3 regions of the Arthrobacter nitrophenolicus genome follow, and region 3 is predicted to be linked to each of the others. Evidence: predicted binding sites of a transcription regulator. Region 3 holds the regulator's gene; each other region holds the start of a gene.
What was found. The regulator LexA, encoded in region 3, represses DNA repair genes until DNA is damaged. The targets are predictions, from matches to a motif close to TCGAACANNTGTTCGA.
Positions count from the first base shown of each region.

Region 1: a site for LexA is predicted at 3,060-3,075, ahead of ACJJV6_RS08910 (LexA family transcriptional regulator). Genes of this name have one in related genera too.
Region 2: a site for LexA is predicted at 2,314-2,329, ahead of ACJJV6_RS07445 (shikimate dehydrogenase). Genes of this name have one in related genera too.

Region 1 is NZ_CP174504.1:1,906,419-1,913,036, reverse strand. It holds gene ACJJV6_RS08935 (DUF6480 family protein) at 103-324, opposite strand; gene ACJJV6_RS08930 (hypothetical protein) at 460-915, shown strand; gene ACJJV6_RS08925 (glycerophosphodiester phosphodiesterase) at 935-1,747, opposite strand; gene ACJJV6_RS08920 (hypothetical protein) at 1,794-2,042, opposite strand; gene ACJJV6_RS08915 (HAD family hydrolase) at 2,154-2,972, opposite strand; gene ACJJV6_RS08910 (LexA family transcriptional regulator) at 3,089-3,520, shown strand; gene ACJJV6_RS08905 (Y-family DNA polymerase) at 3,545-4,843, shown strand; gene ACJJV6_RS08900 (lipid kinase) at 4,850-5,809, opposite strand; gene ACJJV6_RS08895 (APC family permease) at 5,927-6,618, opposite strand, start outside.
Region 2 is NZ_CP174504.1:1,580,404-1,587,021, reverse strand. It holds gene ACJJV6_RS07455 (IclR family transcriptional regulator C-terminal domain-containing protein) at 1-814, shown strand, start outside; gene ACJJV6_RS07450 (MFS transporter) at 920-2,257, opposite strand; gene ACJJV6_RS07445 (shikimate dehydrogenase) at 2,430-3,266, shown strand; gene ACJJV6_RS07440 (IclR family transcriptional regulator C-terminal domain-containing protein) at 3,376-4,173, shown strand; gene ACJJV6_RS07435 (Re/Si-specific NAD(P)(+) transhydrogenase subunit alpha) at 4,352-5,521, shown strand; gene ACJJV6_RS07430 (NAD(P) transhydrogenase subunit alpha) at 5,521-5,838, shown strand; gene ACJJV6_RS07425 (NAD(P)(+) transhydrogenase (Re/Si-specific) subunit beta) at 5,835-6,618, shown strand, end outside.
Region 3 is NZ_CP174504.1:3,319,300-3,325,917, reverse strand. It holds gene ACJJV6_RS15385 (SseB family protein) at 1-393, opposite strand, end outside; gene priA (bifunctional 1-(5-phosphoribosyl)-5-((5-phosphoribosylamino)methylideneamino)imidazole-4-carboxamide isomerase/phosphoribosylanthranilate isomerase PriA) at 420-1,166, opposite strand; gene ACJJV6_RS15375 (hypothetical protein) at 1,208-1,366, opposite strand; gene hisH (imidazole glycerol phosphate synthase subunit HisH) at 1,367-2,131, opposite strand; gene hisB (imidazoleglycerol-phosphate dehydratase HisB) at 2,128-2,754, opposite strand; gene ACJJV6_RS15360 (histidinol-phosphate transaminase) at 2,818-3,936, opposite strand; gene ACJJV6_RS15355 (LysM peptidoglycan-binding domain-containing protein) at 4,050-4,463, opposite strand; gene lexA (transcriptional repressor LexA) at 4,905-5,639, shown strand; gene ACJJV6_RS15345 (ATP-dependent DNA helicase) at 5,712-6,618, opposite strand, start outside.

The DNA of each region.
Region 1 (6,618 bases), 1.4 Mb from region 3:
TTGCAACTCCCAAAAATTCTGGGTGTTGCAACGACCGCTAGAACCCGCCATGCGTGCCACCGGTCCACTGTTGTGTTGTGCGCGTATTGTGCTGTGCGCGCCCTATTCGTCGTGGCCCTGGTCGCCACTCATCTGGTCCTCCGCCGGAGGCGTCTCACCCGGCGGCACTCCCCCGCCCGGTTCCAGGCCGGTGACGTTGCCTTCGGCAGGGTCCGGGTTCGCCGAGCCTGCCGAATCCTTGCCCGGGGCTGCCTGGGCGTCAGTGTGGCCCCTGCCCGGCTGGTCAGGATTGGCGGGATCATCTTCCGGATGGTAGCTGCTCATGGTGCGTGTCCTTCCTTCCCGGCCGCGGTTCTTCACCCCAGCTCTGGACTAATTGTAAGCATGCTGATAATTCTGGAGGGGTAGGGCCGGGCGGCCGCTGGGGCGCCCGCACGCACGATGTCAGGAGGAACAGAGATGGGAATCGGCGACAGCATCGGCAAGGCAGCGGAGAACGCCATGGAGGACCTGGCGGGTACATCGAAGCCCACGGAGAAGATGAACGTTCCCGACCCCACGGACCCCAATGACGACGTGGAGGTCCACTCCTCCATCAGCGAGGGGTCCAATGCAATGGAGGCGGAGAAGGAGAAGGCGCCGGGCTTGAAGACCGGGCCGGCTCCCGGGCCGGTCTCCGAGAGCCCCTTTGGCGGGGACACTGACGAAACGAACAATGACAGGGCGGAAGCAGGCCGTGGAACGGGCGACGACGGGCTGACAGGCAGTGCCGCCGCCGCGGGTGGGGCGGCTGCGGCAGGAAACGGGGGCCCCGGCGGCGTTGCGGGCGGGCTGCCGGACAGCAACCCGGACGAGCTGCGCGCCGACCCGACGGAGGGCGACCAGGACCCGTCCACCAGCACAGGCCGGGGCTAGCACCAGGTAAAACAGCGGATCAGGCGGGCGGCCCGGGCGGCCACCCGCCTCTTTCGACGAGGATCTCCTTGAGCAGGTCGCCTCGGTCGGTGATAAGGCCGTCCACGCCGAGGTCCAGCAGGCGGCGCATCTCGGCGGGATCGTTGATGGTCCAGACGTGCACCGCCAGGCCCAGGCCGTGCGCCCGGCGGACGAACCCGGGGGTGACAACTTCGATGCCACCGCGGCGGGCCGGAACCTGCAGTGCGTGGACGCCGGACAGGACGCGGCGCATCAGCCAGCGGAAGGCAGGTCCGGGCAGCAGCGGGCCCAGGCACGTGAAAAGAGCGATCGATGTAACCCCCGCCGAGGCCGCAACCGGGCGGCTGAGCAGCTTCAGCACCGCCCGCCGCCGCCGGTCCGAGAAGCTGGTGACCAGCACCCGGTCATGCACCCGGTGGCGCTCAATGGCGGCCGCCGTGCTGTTGACGGAGCTCCAGTCCTTGACGTCCAGGTTGAGCCGGATGCCGGGCAGTTCCGGAACCAGTTCGTCGAAGGTCGGGACGGGCTCACGGCCGCCGATGTTCACCCGGGCAACCTCCGCCGCCGTCAGCTCCGAAACCTTGCCCCTGCCGTCCGTCACCCGTTCCAGCGTGTCATCGTGGAAAAGGAGCAGCACGCCGTCGGACGTGGTGTGGACATCCGTCTCCAGGTAGCGGTAGCCGAGGTCCACGGCGGCCCGGAAGGCGGCCTTCGAGTTCTCCAGCCCCTCAAGGGAGAAGCCGCGGTGGGCCATCGCGATGGGCAGCTGGTTGCCGGCGGCATCCGGATTGGCGAAGAACGGCAGGGTCACAGTGCGAGCGTACCCGAGCTGGCCGGACCCTTGGCGCCGCCCCGGGTCAGTCTTCGAACGGCAGGATCTCGACCCCGTCGCCGCAGTGCAGCAGCGTCCGGCCGCGGCCGCCGTCAAGATTGATCCACACCACGGTGTTGTCCGGCGTGACGGCGTCCACCACGCCGCCGGCTTCGAACCCGGGGGTCAGCAGGACCCGGACGCGGTCGCCCTGCCGCAGCTTCTTCCAGTGCGGCGCAGGCGTTGCCCTGCGCAGTGGTGCATCGGCGGTATCGCGCTTGGTATTCCGTGCCATCCTTACCCCTTCGGCCTGCCGGAGAGGAGTCTGCTCTCCGGGCTTCACGCTACGGAGCAAAGGTGAACGCGAGGTGAGCGCCAGCTGTGAATACGGCGGCGGCCGCGGAAATCAGGAACGCGGGGCGCCCAGGGAAGCGAGGCGCGCCTCCAGGACCTGGGCCACGCCGTCGTCGTCGAAGTGCGGCGCACGCTGGCCCGCCGCGCGGATGGCCTCCGGGTGGCCGCTGGCCATGGCGTAGCCGTGCCCGGCCCAGCGGAGCATCTCGATGTCGTTGGGCATGTCGCCGAAGGCCACCACGTCGGAGGCGTCAATGCCCAGCGCCCGAGCGTATTCGGCAAGGGTGACGGCCTTGTTCACGCCCGGCAGGGACAGTTCCAGCATGGCCACGCCCGGCGAGGAGTGCGTGGCGGCGGCGAGATGTTCGACGGCGGGACGCACCTCGGCGAGGAAGTCGTCCGGAGTGCCGTCCCGGACAATGGCGAGGAACTTCACCACGCTGTCACCGCCAACCAGGGTTTCCCGCAGCGGCGCCGGCGTGAACTGCGACAGCAGTTCGCTCGACTCGTTTTCGATGAACCCGGGCTCAAGGTGGAACCCGGTCAGCGTTTCCGCGGCAAACAGGGCAGCCGGGCGGAGGTCCTTAATGATCCGGCGGATTTCCAGCACCGCGGCGATGCCGAGCGTGCGGGCGGAGACCAGCTTATCCGCTTCGAGGTCCCAGACCACAGCCCCGTTGGAGCAGATGACCGTCCCGGTATGGCCCAGCTGGTCCTGGAGCGGATGCAGCCAGCGGGGCGGCCGGCCGGTGACGAAAACGAGTTCGACGCCGGCGTCCCGGCAGGCGTGGAAGGCGCGGACGGTGCGGTCGCTGATCTTTCCGTCGTGCCCGAGGATCGTTCCGTCAATATCGCTTGCCACCAACCGCATCCAACAAGTCTACGTGGCGGCGGCCAAGGGGATGATTCCCGCAGCCGGGAGGTCCGCTTGTCAGCCTGCAGCGCTACACTGAACTAATCGAACATATTTTCGAATAAGGGTGTGTTGTGGGCGTTATTATTGGTCCCCGCGTGATAGATGCGGGTGCCTCGTACCTGTCGGTCCTGATCTCCCCTGTCGCGGTTGCGGCCGGCTTCCCGTCGCCGGCGCAGGACTACTTCGATGGCCGGATCGACCTGAACGCGCACCTGATCAAGGACATCACCAGCACATTCGTGGTGCGCGTAACCGGCGATTCGATGGAGGGCGCCGGCATCAGCGACGGCGACGAACTGATCGTGAACCGGGCCCTTGAGCCCAAGGACGGCTCGGTGGTGGTCGCCGTGCTGGATGGAGAACTGACGGTCAAGCGGCTGCGCATCACGCCCACGGGGGTAGTGCTGCAGGCGGAGAACCCGAAGTACCCTGACATCCGGGTCCCCGCCTTGTCCGAGCTGACGGTGTGGGGCGTGGCCACCAGGTGCCTGCACCATGTGTGACCTGCAGACCGCGGAAGGAGGGCCATGCCCAAGCCGGTCCTGATGCGGCAGATGCCGCAGATCGCCCACGTGGATGTGAACTGCTTTTACGCCTCGGCCGAGCGCGCCTTCGATCCGTCGCTCGAGGGGCGGCCGCTGATCGTCCTGTCCAACAATGACGGCTGCGCGGTGACCCGTTCCCCCGAGGCGAAGGCGCTGGGCATCCGGACCGGGGACCCCTGGTTCAAACTCGCGCCCCGGGCAAAGGAGTGGGGCCTGGTGGCCAGGTCCAGCAACTACGAGTTGTACGGCGATATCAGCGCCCGGGTCATGGAGCTGCTCGGCAGGCATTCGGCGTGGCTGGAGGTCTACAGCATCGACGAGGCCTTCCTGGGCGTGAAGGGCCGGCCCGAAGAGCTGCTGGCGCTCGGCCGGACCATGAAGGCCGAGGTCCGGCGGAACGTGGGCGTCCCGGTCTGCGTGGGGATAGCGCCCACCAAGACGCTGGCCAAGCTGTGCAACAAGTGGGCGAAGAACAACGCCTCCTTCGGTGGGGTGTGCCACTGGGAGGCCGTACCCGCACCAGTTAAGGAGTCCCTGCTGGAACGGCTTCCCGTGGACGAGGTGTGGGGCATTGCGGGCCGGCTGACCAGGCGCCTGAATGCCCTCGGCATCTTCACGGTGCTGGACCTGGTCCGGGCCGATCCTGTGGTCATCCGCGACAAGTTCTCGGTGGTGGTGATGCGCACGGTCCTGGAGCTGCGGGGCATTCCCTGCATACCCATGGAGGAGGAACGCCTGGGCCGGGACCAGCTCATCTTCTCCCGCTCCTTCTCCACGCCGGTGACCACTGTCGACGGCATGCGCCAGGTGCTCAGCATCTATGGCCAGCAGGCGAGCGCGAGGCTCGCAAAACACGGCCTGCAGGCCAAAGTCCTGACGGCGTTCGCCGCCACGTCCCCGTTCAGGCAGCACGAGCAGGCCTACCCTTCGGTGTGCCTGTCCCTTCCCATGCCCACGGCTGATCCGCTCCTGCTGACCAAGGCCACGCATGCCCTGCTGCCCCACATCCGCAACGGGCTCAAATACGCCAAGGCCGGCCTCATGCTCACCGACCTGCGCCCCACCGGCAACCAGTCTCCCCTGGAACCCTTCGAGAACCGGCATGAAGAGCGCGGCATCGGCCCGCTCCTGGAGGATGTGAGCCGCCGCTTTGGGCGCGGCTCCATCGGGCTTGGCCACGGTGGCATCAACGGCGGCGTGGACTGGTCCATGAAGCGCGGCATGCAGTCCCCCCGGTACACCACGCACTGGGACGAGCTCCCGCTGGTGAAGGCGGCCTAAGGCTTTTCAGGCCGCGGGCTCCGGCAGGGCGGACGGTCCGTCGAACATGGCACCGGTGCTGGCCTGCGGCACCACCACGTGGACGGCGTTCCGCTGGATGGTGAAGTCGGCGGGCGTGACGGCCGCGATCTCGCCGTCGAGGTTCACGGGCATCGGCGGTTCGGTGACCAGCCGGACGCACCGGCTGGTCAGGTGGTACACCCGGTCGTGCTCCACGAAGCTCCCATCCCGGAGCAGCCGGGCGATCTTTACATGTTCCCGGAGCGGCGCCGCCAGGATGGCGTAGATGTCGAGGATGTGGTCGTCGATCCCGGCGGTGGGCGAAACCGTGTTGCCGCCGCCGTAGTGCCTGCCGTTGCCGACCGCCACCTGGAGCAGGCCCTCAAGCTGCAATGGCTCGTGGTCCCCGTCCGGGAACTCAAGCCGCGCGCGGAACGGCTTGTGCCGGGCATACGAACGCAGGGTGGCAATGCCGTACGCCAGCGGCCCCAGGCGCCGCTTCAGGCCGGGGCTGAGCGCCTCGGTCACCTGGACGGACAGGCCGGCGGAGGCGACGTTGAGGAAGGGCTGCCCGTTGGCGCGCCCCAGGTCGATGTCCACCACTTTCCCGCCCGCGATGGCGGCGCATGCCTTCGCCAGGTTGTCCGGGATTTCCAGGGTGCGGGCGAGGTCGTTGGCGGTGCCGAGCGGAAGGACGCCGAGCACCACCCCGGTGCCGGCGATCCGGCCGGCGGCATAGGAAACCGTCCCGTCGCCGCCACCCACAACCAGCAGGTCATGCCCGTCCGCAAGCACCCGGTCCAGCGTCCCGGCCAGCTCGGCCCCCGAATGCACGTGATGCACTGCGGAGACCGGCACACCTGCCTTGTGCAGCGCCTCCACCGCCAGTTCGCGCGCGGCCACCCCGCGGCGTGATCCGGAGTTGATGACTACGGCAGCAGAGCGGGCCTCTCGGGCAACCTTCATGTGGGACATGTTAGGTCCATCTGTCCGGGAAATGCCTGTGGGCGCCCCCTCCATGGTGGAGGGGACGCCCATCAATACCTTCGCTATGGGTTGACCAGTGCTATGGGTTGGACAGCGCTATGGGTTGGACAGCGGCGCTGAGACCAGCTGCGGTTCCGCCGGAGCATCCGGATCGCGGACCTCGGCGGCGGACTGGGCGGCGGCGGACTCGGCGGCCGCGGGCTGGGCGGCCGCGGGCCTGGCTGCGGCTGCATGCTCGGCCAGGACACCTGTCTGGTGCCGGATCTTCAGCCGGTACAGCAGGGTCCCGCCTATCGCGACGGCACCCACGAAGATCACGCCGCCCCACTGCAGGTACCACTCAAACGGCGGCACGGAGTTGTAGATCTCGGGCCGGGGCCAGATCAGGTTCAGCGTCATGGCACCACCCCACAGGACCGCGAGGATGTTCACGGGGACACCCCACTTGCCAAGGCTGAACCCGGCCTTTCCGTGGCTTGCGTCGGACAGCGGCCATTTCTTCAGGAAGCGCCGCCGGAGCAGCGGGACCGTGACCAGCAGGTAGGAGAGGTAGATCAGGACGATGCTGATGCTGGACAGGATGGTGAAAATGGCGGGCTGGGAGACGTTGACGATCAGCGGCATGATGGCGATGAGTCCGATGACGATGGCCGCCACTGTGGGCGTCTTCCGCTCCGGGTGTACTTTGCTGAGCTGGCGGCTGAAGGGAAGGTTGTTGTCCCGGGCCATGGCGAACATCATGCGGATGGCGGCGGCGTGGACGGCGAGGGTGCAGACGAACACGGCGA
Region 2 (6,618 bases), 1.7 Mb from region 3:
GACCACAACAGCAGCCGACGGCGGCACCCCGGCCGCCCCGCAGGCCGGCGACCAGTACGTCCAGTCGCTGGCCCGCGGGCTGGCCGTCATCCGTGCCTTCGACACAGACCACCCGCTGATGACCCTCACCGAGGTGGCAGCCCGGACCGACCTGACCCGGGCCACGGCGCGCCGGTTCCTGCACACCCTGGTGGAGCTTGGTTACGTGCGGACCGACGGGAAGACGTTCGCCCTCACGGCCAAGGTCCTGCAGCTGGGCTATGCGTACCTTTCGGGCCTGTCGCTGCCCCAGCTCGCACAGCCGCACCTGGAGGAGCTGTCCCTGAAACTGGGGGAGTCCACCTCCGCTGCGGTCCTGGACGGCACCGACATTGCCTACATCGCCCGGGTGACCACACGCCGGATCATGACCATCGGCATCACGGTGGGGACACGCTTCCCGGCGTATGCCACGTCCATGGGCCGGGTTCTTTTGGCGCACCTGCCGCCCGCTGACCTGAAGGCGTACCTGGCCGCAGCCGACATCAAGCCCCTTACCCCGCGCGCCCTGGGAACCGTTCCGGAGCTGCTGGCCGTGCTGGAAACAGTCAGGGCCCAGGGCTGGTGCGTGCTGGACCAGGAGCTGGAGCTGGGCCTGATGTCGGTGGCCGCCCCCGTATATGACGGGCCCAAGGTGGTTGCGGCGGTGAACGTGTCCCTGCAGGCCCAGTCGGTGGACGCCAAGCCCGACCGGGACGCCTACCTCGCATCCGTGGCGCACGAGATCGTGGCCACGGCAAAGCTCATCTCGGCTGACCTCAGCGCCCGGAGCTAGTGCTTTTTCCTAGCGCGCTTGCGGCGGGTGTTGAAATCAAAAGAAGGGCGACGGCGGGAGTTCCCGCCGTCGCCCTTCTTTCGTCATCGCTGGGGTGGCCAGCCGCTACCTGACCGGGTTGCCCAGCTCGCGCAGTGGCGTCTTGCTGGTTTCCCGGGCCCACAGGGCACCGACCACTGCAAGGATTGACGACGCTGCGACGATCCACGCTGCCGGTCCCCAGTTGGCCTTGTCCGCCCCCACCAGGGCCGTGCCCAGCAGCGGGGTGAAACCGGCACACAGGATGCCGATCTGGAGGCCGATCGCCATTCCGGAGTAGCGGACCTTGACGTTGAAGAGTTCGGAGAACCAGGCGGGGTAGATGGCGTTGGACATGGCGTACGTGCCGGCGGTGATCAGCGTGCTGGTCAGGAAGATCATCGGGATGTTCCCGGTGGAGATCACCGAGAAGTAGACGAAGATCATGATGCCGGAGCCCAGGACGCCGGTGATGAACACCGGGCGGCGTCCAAAGCGGTCCGAGAGGTGGGCCATGAGCGGCTGGGTGCCAATGGCCAGGACGTTGCCGAGGATGCTGACCCAGAGCATGGTGGAGGCCGGGACGCCGACGGTGACGGCATAGGCGAGGCCGAAGGACTGCATGAAGGTGTTCGTCACGGTCTCGAAGGACATCAGGGCAACCTGGAAGAACTGCGCGGGGTGGGTCTTGAACATCTTCGCGAACGGAAGTTTCACCAGTTCGCCGTGGTCATGCTTTTCCTCGAAGACTTCCGGCTCGTCCAGGGAGCGCCGCACCAGGTACGCCACGATGAGCACGACGACGGAGAGCCAGAACGGGATGCGCCAGCCCCATGCCAGCCGGTCGGTTTCGCTCATGGCGGCCACGGGAAGGAAGGCGAGGGAGGCCAGCACGATGCCGGCCGAGATGCCGCTCATGGCAAAGCTTGCGAAGAAGCCGCGGCGGCCGGTAGGGGCTTCCTCCGTGGAGAGGGCGGATGCGCCGGCTGTCTCCGCGCCGGCGGAAAGTCCCTGCATCAGCCGCAGGGCAACCAGCAGGGCGGGAGCCCAGTATCCGGCGGTGTTGAAGTCGGGCAGGACGCCGATGAGGAAGGTCGCTGCGCCCATCAGCACCAGGGTCAGCACCAGGGTGTTCTTCCGGCCGATCCTGTCACCCAGGTGCCCGAAGAAGACGGCGCCGAAGGGGCGTGCCACGTAGGCCACACCGAAGGTGGCAAACGAGGCGATGAGTGCCACCGTGGGGTCTCCGGCGGGGAAGAAGATCTTGGAGAAGACCAGGGACGCCGCCGTGGCGTAGATGAAGAAGTCGTAGTACTCCAGTGCGCCGCCCAGGAACGCTGCCAGGGCCGCCTTCCTGGCACGCTTGAGCTGCCGTTCTGCCTGGGCAGGTGTCTGGGCCTCGGGCCCTGCTGCGATGTTGGTCATTTGGGTGATCCTTCCACGCTGAAGGCGGTGGGTCTTTTACAGGATGTGTACGCATAGCGAACAACTGTGCGTAATGCGTTTTATATGAGCATACTAGGTGGTGAGGTGGACCACAACGGCAGAAGTGATCCCCCTCGATGCAGCCCCCCGCCTGGTCACGAAAGGCAGCACAATGCAGAACACCGCACACCCCTCCCGATTGGTCCTGATCGGATCCGCAGCATCACAGGCGATGTCGCCCGGGTTGTGGAATCCCGTCCTGGGCCGGCTTGGTACCGGCTGGACATACGAGGCGTGGGATGTGCCGCCGGACGGGGACCTGGTGTCCGTCCGGGACCGGCTGCTGGAACCCGGCATCATTGCGGCCAACGTGACAATGCCGCACAAACACTGGGCGGCGGACGCTGCCGACAATGCCACAGAGGAGGTCCTGCTGGGCGGCGCCTGCAACCTGCTGCTCCGCAGCGGGTCCACGCTCTTCGGACACAACACCGACATCATGGCGGCCCGTTCGTTACTCGGGGGAGAATTCCAGCGAAACGTTCTCCTGATGGGCGCAGGTGGGGCGGCCAGGGCAGTCCTGATCGCGCTGAAAGGCAAAGCCGGCACGGTAACCATCAGCGACAGGGACCCTCGGGCCATGGAGAAACTCCTGGGCCTGGCCAAAGAGCTGGGCATGGCAGCGCGTTCCGTGGACTGGGATGAGGCCCGGGGACTGGCTTCCGAAGCCTCCCTGCTGGTTAACGCCACCCCACTCGGAAAGAGCGTTTCGGACGGGCCGGTGTGGGGCGATGGCCCGCTTGCCCCTGACGCCGTGGTTTACGACTTCGTGTATGCCGGCCATGTCACCGCCACCATCGCACGGGCCCGCCGGCTTGGTGCGCGGTGCATCGATGGCTGGGACCACCTGTATGGGCAGGCGGTGGCGATGGTCCCCCTCCTCGGGATGGACGAACAGGCACGCGAACTGCTCGGGGAATCGCTGGTCCGGGTGCGGTCCGGAGCCTGAAGGGGGCGGCTCGAGGCCTTCCCGGCGGACACCTATATGATCGAAGCGGACCTGAAACCCGGTGCGCCGCACGGGGCGGCCAAGCGTTCGAAGAGGAGCAAAGCAGTCCATGGAGGAGCAGGCCGCCTACTTTGTTAAGTCGGTTGAGAAAGCCTTCGATGTGCTGCTGGCCTTCACGCCGGAGCATCAACGCCTGACGGTTTCGCAGGTCGCCACATTGACGGACATGACCCGGGCCTCCGCCCGGCGGTTCCTGATGACACTGGCGGACCTTGGCTACCTTCGTGCCGATGGCCCTGCATTTGAACTGACGGCCCGGTCCCTGGACATCGGCAGGTCCTTCCTGGCGGGCCTGACACTGCCCGGCGTTGCCGAGCCGCACCTCAAGGACCTGGCGGCCAGGCTCAACGAAACCACTGCCCTGTGCGTCCTGGACGGCGCCGACGTCGTTTACGTGGTGTGCGTCCCGTCCCCCCGGCTGCTGTCCGTCTCCATCACGGTCGGCACCAGGTTTCCGGCCTGGGCGACGTCCATGGGCAGGGTGCTTCTTGGCGGGTTGCCGGAACCGGAACTGCAGCAGTACCTGGAGACGGTCCAGCTGCACCGTTACACGCAGCGCTCAGTCAGCAGCATCGAGCAGCTTCGCGCTGAGGTGGATGCGGCGCGGGACCGGGGCTGGTCCATGGTGTCGGAGGAGCTGGAGGAAGGCCTGCGCGGTGTCGCGGTACCTGTCCGGCGGGGAAACGACATCGTTGCCGCCGCGAACGTGTCCCTGCAAACGCACCGGGCATCGGCCGAGGACGTGGAAAGGGCGGTTGTGCCGCAGCTCCAGGAAGCAGCCAGACGCATAGCCCTCGACTACAGCGGTCCTGTGACGGGGCATCGGCCCACACATCGAAGCGCCTAATGTAACTGTTCCCGTACAAGGCAAGCCTGCCTACTCCCGCCGGGGCGGTGCTGGCCATAGACTCAACCCAACTACGTGCAGCAGCGCCGCTCCGCGAAGCCCCGGGCCGGATCACCAGTCCCGGGACCGGATCAACCGTGGCAGCGCCGCCGCACTCGTCAGCGAGGAGAGTCGGCGGGTGAAACTGGGCATACCGCGGGAACACCGCGAGGGCGAGCGGCGCGTTGCCGCGACGCCGGAATCGGTCAAGCAACTGGCAGGCTTGGGCCTCGAAGTGCTCATAGAAGCCGGCGCCGGTGAAGCCGCGGGCCATGCCGACGACGAGTACCGCCAGGCCGGTGCCGCCGTCGTGCCCCTGCTGGTAGCGAAGGAACTCGATGTCCTGGCCCACGTCCGGCCCCTTGACCCGCATTCGGCCCTCTCCCTGAAGCCTGGGGCGGTCACCGTTGGCCTCGCCTCGCCGGCGTCCGAACTGGACACGGTGCAGGCGCTCGCGGACGGGCGCATCACCTCCTTCGCGATGGAACTGGTCCCCCGGATCTCCCGGGCGCAGTCCATGGACGCCCTCAGTTCCCAGGCCCTGGTGGCCGGCTACCGGTGCGTGCTGGAAGCGGCCATCCGGCTGCCGCACTTCTTTCCGCTCTACATGACGGCCGCCGGGACGGTGCCTCCCGCCCGGGTCCTGGTGCTGGGTGCCGGCGTGGCAGGGCTGCAGGCCATCGGCACCGCGAAACGGCTGGGCGCCCGTGTCTTCGCGAACGACATCCGCCCCGCGTCCGCCGACGAGGTCGCATCCATGGGCGGCACCTTCATCCGGCTGGACCTCGAAACGGCGGAAGCGGCCGGCGGCTACGCCCGCCAGCTCAGCAGCGACGCCGGAACCCGGCAGCGGCAGCTGCTGGCACCCCATGTGGCGCAGTCGGACGTCCTCATTACGACGGCGGCCGTCCCGGGCAGGCCCGCCCCGCTCCTGGTGACCCGGGAAATGGTGCAGGGCATGCGGCCGGGGTCTGTCGTCGTCGACCTCGCCGCCGAGTCGGGCGGCAACGTGGAGGGCGTGGTCGCCGGAGCGGATATCGCCGTCCCCACGGCCGACGGCGCAGGGCACGTGAGCCTGGTGGGGCTCAAGGACCCGGCCTCGGCGATGGCCGCGGATGCTTCCCGGCTATACGCCAAGAACGTGGCAAACCTGCTGGCGCTGATGGTCCGGGACGGCACTGTTGCCCCGGACTTCGGCGACGAGGTGCTGGCGGGCGCATGCCTGACCCACGACGGCGGGGTGCGGCACCAGCCCACAGCGGAACTGCTTGCACAGAGAATCCACGCACGGCAGGAAGGGGCACTCTGATGGACGGAATGAGCCTGCTGACCATCACGGTCCTGGCCGTGTTCGTCGGGTTCGAGGTGGTTTCCAAAGTTTCCAGCACTCTGCACACGCCGCTGATGTCCGGCGCCAACGCCATCCACGGCATCATCCTGGTGGGTGCCATTATCGTCGCCGGCCAGGCCGCCGACCCCTGGGTCCTGGCCGTCGCCTTGCTGGCGGTCGTCCTGGCCACCGCCAACCTGGTGGGCGGTTTCGTGGTCACGGACCGCATGCTGCACATGTTCCACGGCAGGAAAGACGTTGCCCGCTCCGCATCGGCGAAGGCGGAGAGCAAATGACAGTCCTCGATCCCGTCTGGACGGCGCTGCTGTACCTCGTGGCGGCCGTGTTCTTCATCCTGGCGCTGCGCGGCCTCAGCTCCCCGCGGACCGCCCGCCGTGGAAACCTCATTGGTGCACTCGGTGCCCTGATCGGCGTGATCACGGTGTTCTTGTCCGTGCGGCTGGACAACATCCCCTGGATCCTCGGCTCCATCGCGGTGGGCACCGTGGTGGCAGCCCCCGTGGCCCGCGGCGTGAAGATGACGCAGATGCCCCAGCTGGTGGCCATCTTCAACGGCGTGGGCGGCGGTGCCGCTGCCCTGGTGGCCCTCCTCGAGCTGGGCCATACGCCTGATCCCTGGGTGCGCCTTGCCATCGTGTTCACCCTCCTGGTGGGCGCCGTCTCGTTCGCCGGATCCGGCGTCACGTTTGCGAAGCTCCAGGAACTGATGACCACCCGACCCGTGGTGTTCCCCGGCCTCCCCGTGGTGATGGCTGCGGTGCTGCTCGCCTCGGTGGCGGCCGCCGTCGCCGTCGTCTTCACGGGGTCGGTGGCGCTGGCGGTGCTGCTCCTTGTGCTGGGGCTGGCAGCCGGCGTCCTGCTGGTGCTGCCTGTAGGCGGCGCCGACGTCCCGATCGTGATTTCGCTCCTGAACGCCTTCACCGGCCTGGCCGTCGCCGCGTCCGGCGTGGTGCTCGGCAACGTCCTCCTGGTGGTGGCGGGCACCCTGGTGGGCGCCTCGGGCACCATCCTCACCCGCGCCATGGCGGCAGCGATGGGCCGCAGCGTGGCCGGTA
Region 3 (6,618 bases):
CGTAAAGGCCGGCATGGCGGTCCTGCCGTCCGCGGCTTTCAGCGTGACCAGGGCCATGTCCGCCTGTTTGTCGGCCTGCAGGCCATGGGCCGACTCTTCCTCTTCGGCCAGCTGGGCCACGATGGGAATGAAGACGCGTGCCGTGGCGAGGGAGGCGACGACGGACGATTCGCTGCCTGTGCCTGCCCGGAGGCCGGCCACCGCGGCGAGGTAGCCGGCGTCGGCTGTTCCGTCGTCGTCGTCGAAGTTGTGGATTTTGGCGTCGTCACCGGCGAGGCTGCGGCCGGCCCACGGCCTGCCGGCCGAATCCGTTGCTCCCCCGGCGCCGGCCAGCGCGGCCGCAATGTGCCCCGGCAGTTGCCGTGATGGGGGTGTGCCTGCTTCGCTGGCCATGCGTCTGCTTCCGTGCCGTCCGCGGCCTAGCGGCGGCCGGCGACGTCGAGGGCTTCGGGCAGCGTGAACGCGCCCGCATAAAGTGCCTTGCCCACAATGGCGCCTTCGACGCCGAGGGGAACCAGGGAGCGCAGTACCTTCAGGTCGTCCAGGCTGGAGATGCCGCCGGAGGCCACCACCGGTTTGCCCGTCTTCTCCACCATCTGGCGCAGCAATTCCACGTTCGGGCCCTGCAGCGTTCCGTCCTTGGTGACGTCCGTGACGACGTACCGTGCGCAGCCGGCATCCTCGAGCCGGTCCAGGACCTCCCAGAGGTCCCCGCCTTCCTTGGTCCAGCCACGCCCTGCGAGGGTGGTTCCGCGGACGTCAAGGCCGACGGCGATCTTGTCGCCGAAGCGCTCGATGACCCGCCGGGTCCAGTCAGGATTTTCCAGCGCAGCGGTGCCGAGGTTGACGCGGGCCACGCCGAGGCCAAGGGCGGCCTCAAGGGTTTCGTCGTCGCGCAGGCCGCCGGAGAGCTCCACCTTGATGTCCAGCCGGCCAACCACTTCCCGCAGCAGCTCGGCGTTGGACCCGCGGCCGAAGGCAGCGTCCAGGTCCACCAGGTGCACCCATTCGGCACCCTGCTGCTGCCAGTTGGTGGCGGCCTCCAGCGGTGTGCCGTAACTCGTCTCGCTGCCCGCTTCCCCCTGGACCAGCCGGACGGCCTGCCCGTTCACGACGTCGACGGCGGGCAGCAGTTCAAGGACCGGCAGATCAGTTGCGGTGGTCATGTTCTTCCTCAGGGTTGGGTGCAGGGGATGGCTGGCAGCGGTCAGTCGGCCGGGAGCGTCAGCAGGTAGGCGGCCAGCAGGGACATTCCCGCCAGGACGTAGAACGAAATCTGTGTCCAGAGCGGCTTGTGCTGCTGCCGGAAGGACAGGGCCCCGCCCACCAGCAGGCCGGCCAGCCCCATCAGGACAATGGACCACATCTAGGCGGGACCGCCGGCTGCGTCCGCCTGGCTGCCGCCGGCAGGCTGGGCTGCGGGCCGGTGCAGGGCCTCGACCCAGTTCCGCAGCAGGCGCGCGCCTGCGTCCCCGGACTTTTCGGGGTGGAACTGCGTGGCGCAGAGCGGGCCGTTTTCGACGGCGGCGATGAAGGGGGCGCCGTGCTCGGACCAGGTGACCAGGGGCGGGGCCATGCGGGGCTGGATGACGTCGAAGTTCCATTCCTGCACGCCGTAGGAATGCACGAAGTAGAAGCGTTCGTTCTCGACGCCGGCGAAAAGCTTCGAGCCTTCGGGGACCTTGACCGTGTTCCAGCCCATGTGCGGCACCACATCGGCGGGCAGGAGTTCCACCTTGCCGGGCCATTCGCCGATGCCTTCTGCCTCCGTGCCGTGTTCCACGCCTGCTTCGAAGAGCACCTGGAGGCCGACGCAGATCCCGAGGACTGGCCTGCCCCCGGCAACCCGCCGTCCGATGAGGCGGATGCCGTCGACGGCCTTCAGTTCCCGCATGACAGTTTCGAAGGCGCCGACGCCCGGGACCACCAGGCCATCGGCGTTCAGGACGTCCTCGGGCTTGGCGCTGAGCACTACCTCGGCGCCGGCCCGTTCCAAAGCACGCACCGCCGAGCGGACGTTCCCCGAACCGTAGTCCAGCACCGTGACGGTGGGCTTACCTTCGGGGGAAGGCAGTTTCCGGCTGGCGGACGGATCGATGATTGCGCCGTCCTTCAGGACCTGGCCGCTCACAGGGCACCCTTGGTGGAGGGGATGCCTTCCACCCGGGGGTCCGGCTCCACGGCTGCGCGCAGGGCGCGCGCGAACGCCTTGAACTGGGCCTCCACGATGTGGTGGGGGTCGCGGCCGGCGAGGACGTTCATGTGCAGGCAGATGCCGGCGTGCAGGGTGATGGCCTCGAAGACGTGGCGGGTCAGCGAGCCGGTGAAGTGGCCGCCGATCAGGTGGTACTCCTGACCCGCAGGCTCGCCGCCGTGCACAAGGTAGGGCCGGCCTGACACGTCCACGACGGCGTGGGCCAGTGCCTCGTCCAGGGGAACGGTGGCTTCGCCGAACCGGCGGATGCCCGCCTTGTTCCCCAGAGCGGTGCGCAGCACCTCACCGAACGTGATGGCGACGTCCTCCACGGTGTGGTGGACGTCGATGTGGATGTCGCCGGTGGCCTTGACCGTCATGTCGATGAGCGAATGCTTGCAGAGCGCCGTCAGCATGTGGTCATAGAAGGGCACGGACGTGTCGATGTCCGAGACGCCGGTACCGTCGAGGTTGATCTCCACGAGCACGGACGACTCACTGGTGGCGCGCTCCATGCGCGCGGTCCGGGCCGCGGCCGTGTTCGATCCGGTGGAACTCATGGTCAGGTGTCCTTTTTGCGGGAGAAGGAGTGTGGCACGGCGTCCAGCGCCGGTACTTCAAGTCTAGGCGGGAAGCGCGGCCTGGCTGGCAAGGATGCTTTCCAGGGCGGTGAGGAATGCTGTGGTTTCGGTCTCAGTTCCTGCCGTGACGCGGAGATGGCCGGGGATTCCGACGTCGCGGATCAGCACGCCGGCATCCAGCAGTTCCTTCCAGACCTCGCGGGGGTTCTCCAGGCCGCCGAAGAAGACGAAGTTGGAGTCCGAGGCTGCGGGCTTGAGGCCCATCCGCGTCAGTTCGGTGACAATGCGGTCGCGCTGCTTTTTGATGTCCTCGACGTCGGCCATCAGGGCTTCGCGGTGCTGCAGGGCCGCCAGGGCTGTTGCCTGCGTGACGGCGGACAGGTGGTAGGGCAGGCGGACCAGGCGCAGGGCGTCCGTGACTTCGGGGGCAGCCGCCATGTAGCCAAGCCGTGCCCCCGCGAGGGCAAAGGCCTTGCTCATGGTGCGGGAAACGATGAGCCGCTCCCGCCCGGGCAGGAGGGTCAGTGCGCTGGGGGTGCCGTCGTGCGCGAACTCGTGGTAGGCCTCGTCAACAATGACGATGGTCTGGCTTTCTGCTCCGGCCTCGTAAACGGCCTCCACGACATCCAGACCCAAGCCGGTGCCGGTGGGGTTGTTGGGTGAGCAGAGGAAGACGATGTTGGGCCGGAGTTCCTTCACCTGGCGGGCCGCGGATTCGGCGCTGAGTCCATAATCAGCGGCGCGTTCACCCTTGATGTATTCGGTGTCCGTTCCGCTGGCCAGCAGCGGATACATGGAATACGTGGGCGGGAAGCCAAGGGCTGTACGGCCGGGACCACCGAACGCCTGGAGGATCTGCTGAAGCACTTCATTGGAGCCGTTGGCGGCCCACAGGTTGGACTCGTCCAGTCCGTGGCCCAGGTACTCCGCCAACGCCCGGCGGAGGTCGGTGAACTCCCGGTCCGGATAGCGGTTGAGGCTGGTGGCGGCCTCTGCCACGGCTTCGGTGATGGCGGTCCTCACGTCGGCCGGAACGCCGTGCGAGTTTTCGTTCACGTTCAAGAGGATGGGAACATCCAGCTGGGGCGCCCCGTAGGGGGTCAGCCCGCGAAGGTTGCTGCGGAGGGGAAGCCGGTTCAGACGTTCTAGCTGGTCATTCACCTGAACAGTTTAGTGGCCGTCCCGGCGACCGGAAAATGTGACAGCCCGTGTTCGCGCTGGGCGTGCGGCCAGCGGCAACCCACGCCTGGGCGCACACTGGCGCGGCCGCTGCCTCAGCTGGTGGGGACGTACAACTGCTGGCCGGGCAGGACCGCCCCTGCTGGGAGGTTGTTCAGCTGGACGATGTCAGCAACCACATCGCGGGCGTCACGGCCAGGGGCGACAGTTCCGGCGATGGACCACAACGACTGTCCGGACTGGACTGTCACGGTCACCGTGGGGGTCACCGTGAGGTCTTCAGCAGTATCGGAGGCCTTGGCCGGCGAGTTGAAGAACCCTGCCAGGGACAGCAGCAGGGCCGCCAGCAGCACGAGCGGGATACCGATCAGGACGATCTTTCCCCGCCGGGTCAGCCGAAGGGGAGGCAGGGGCGCCGGGCCGTCCGGGGTTCCAGGCCGGGCGTGCTGCAAAGCCTGCCGGGCAGGGACCCGCGGAGCGTTGGCCTGCGAAGCGGATATAGCTGACATGTCTGAGCCCTCCTGGACCATACTGTGCTGCCTGGGAACAACCGTGCTGTGTTGCCTGTACTGCCTGTGCTGCCTGTGCTGTGTTGCCTGTAGTGCCTGTGCCGTGGTGCCGGTACTGCCTGTACTGCCTGTACTGCGTTGCCATGCGGGTACAGCCTGCCCGGCACCACTGACATTCCGGCTTCCGCATTCGAACGGCTTTCGAACACTGGCAACTTGACTAGAACACATATTCGAACTTTGCCTCTCCAGTTTTAGCACCTATTAACGAATAATGTCGAGACTCGCTAGAACAAATGTTTGAAAAAGCCATGTGGCTGGCCTAGCTTTGAAACAGGAAACAACCACCCTTGAAGTTGATCAGCAGGGTCTGACAAAAGGGCAAGTCACCCAGTCCGGAGCGTTGGAAAGCCCGGTGGCAACCGAAAGGCATTGGCGAATATGGCAGCAGCAGCCACCGGGGGCAGGGCAGCCTCGCAGCCGAAAAGGGCCGCAAAGGGGCTCACGCCGCGGCAGAAGAAAATCCTGGAAACCATCCAGCGCTCGGTCAACGAGAACGGCTACCCGCCCTCGATGCGCGAAATTGGCGACACCGTGGGCCTGGCCAGCCTGTCCAGCGTCACCCACCAGCTCTCCCAGCTGGAGAAGCTGGGCTATCTCCGCCGGGATCCGAAGCGGCCCCGGGCCATGGAGGTGCTCACGCCCCTCACGCTTGATGGCGGACCGGCAAAGGCTGCCGGTCCTTCGGCTTCACTGCCCCCGGACGCGGGTGCCAGAGTGACGGAGCTTCCCACCGCCGTGGACACCGCCATGGTTCCCCTGGTGGGCCGGATTGCCGCCGGCGGGCCCATCCTGGCCGACCAGCTGGTGGAGGATGTCATGCCGCTCCCCCGCCAACTGGTGGGACAGGGTGAGCTGTTCATGCTGCGGGTGGCGGGCGATTCCATGGTGGACGCCGCCATCTGCGACGGTGACTGGGTGGTGGTGCGGCGCCAGGCGGATGCCGCCAATGGCGATATTGTCGCAGCCCTCCTGGACGACGAGGCCACGGTGAAGACGTTCCGCCAGCGTGACGGCCACACCTGGCTGCTCCCGCAGAACACCCAGTACGAACCGATTCTGGGCGACCATGCCACCATCATGGGCAAAGTGGTCTCGGTCCTGCGCTCCCTCTAGGGAGAGCGGAACCAACAACTCCAGGGTTCGAAAAAGACGGCACCTTCCCGGGTCACGGGAGGGTGCCGTCTTTCAGTGGGCCTCCGAGGCCAGTCGTTCAAGGGCTGATATCGCTGTCTTCCGGTCCGTCGTGGCCCAGAACGGGGGCAGTGCCGCCCGCAGGAACCCGGCGTAGCGTTCGGTTGCCAGGCGCGAATCCAGCACGGCCACCACTCCCCTGTCGCCGGTGGACCGGATCAGCCGGCCTGCCCCCTGGGCCAACCGGATGGCGGCATGGGTGGCGGACACCGACATGAACCCGTTGCCGCCTGCCTGCGCCACCGCCCGGGACCGCGCCGTCATCAGGGGATCATCAGGCCGCGGGAACGGGATGCGGTCGATGACCACCAGCCGGCACGATCCGCCCGGGACGTCTACTCCCTGCCACAGGGACATGGTGCCGAACAGGCAGGTGTCCGGTTCGTCGGCAAACTGCTTGACCAGGGCCGTCATGGTGGAATCGCCCTGGCAAAGGACTGTCACGCCGAGCTTGGGACGCAGCGCCTCAGCCGCTTCCTCGGCGGCACGCCGCGAGGAGAACAGGCAGAGCGCCCCGCCGCCGGATGCCCGGATGAGCGCCTCCAGCTCGGCCAGCGACTCGGGCGATGCGCCCCGGCCCGGCTTGGGCAGGTGGCCGGCAACGTACAGGATGCCCTGCTTCGGGTAGTCGAAGGGCGAGCCCACGTCCACGCCGGTCCAGGAGGGGGCGCCCTCACCTACCAGCCCAAGGCCGCCTGCGGCGGGCTCGAAGGCCGATCCGATGGCCAGGGTGGCGGATGTCAGGATCACGGTGTGATCGGCAAAGAGGCCCTCCCGCAGCCGGCCTGCCACGGACAGCGGCGCAATGTTGACCAGTACGGGCGCGGACTCGTCAGGCTGCGAGTACCCCTGGCCGGGATCGAAGGAGCTGGCGCGGGAAAACCACACCACCTCCCGATTG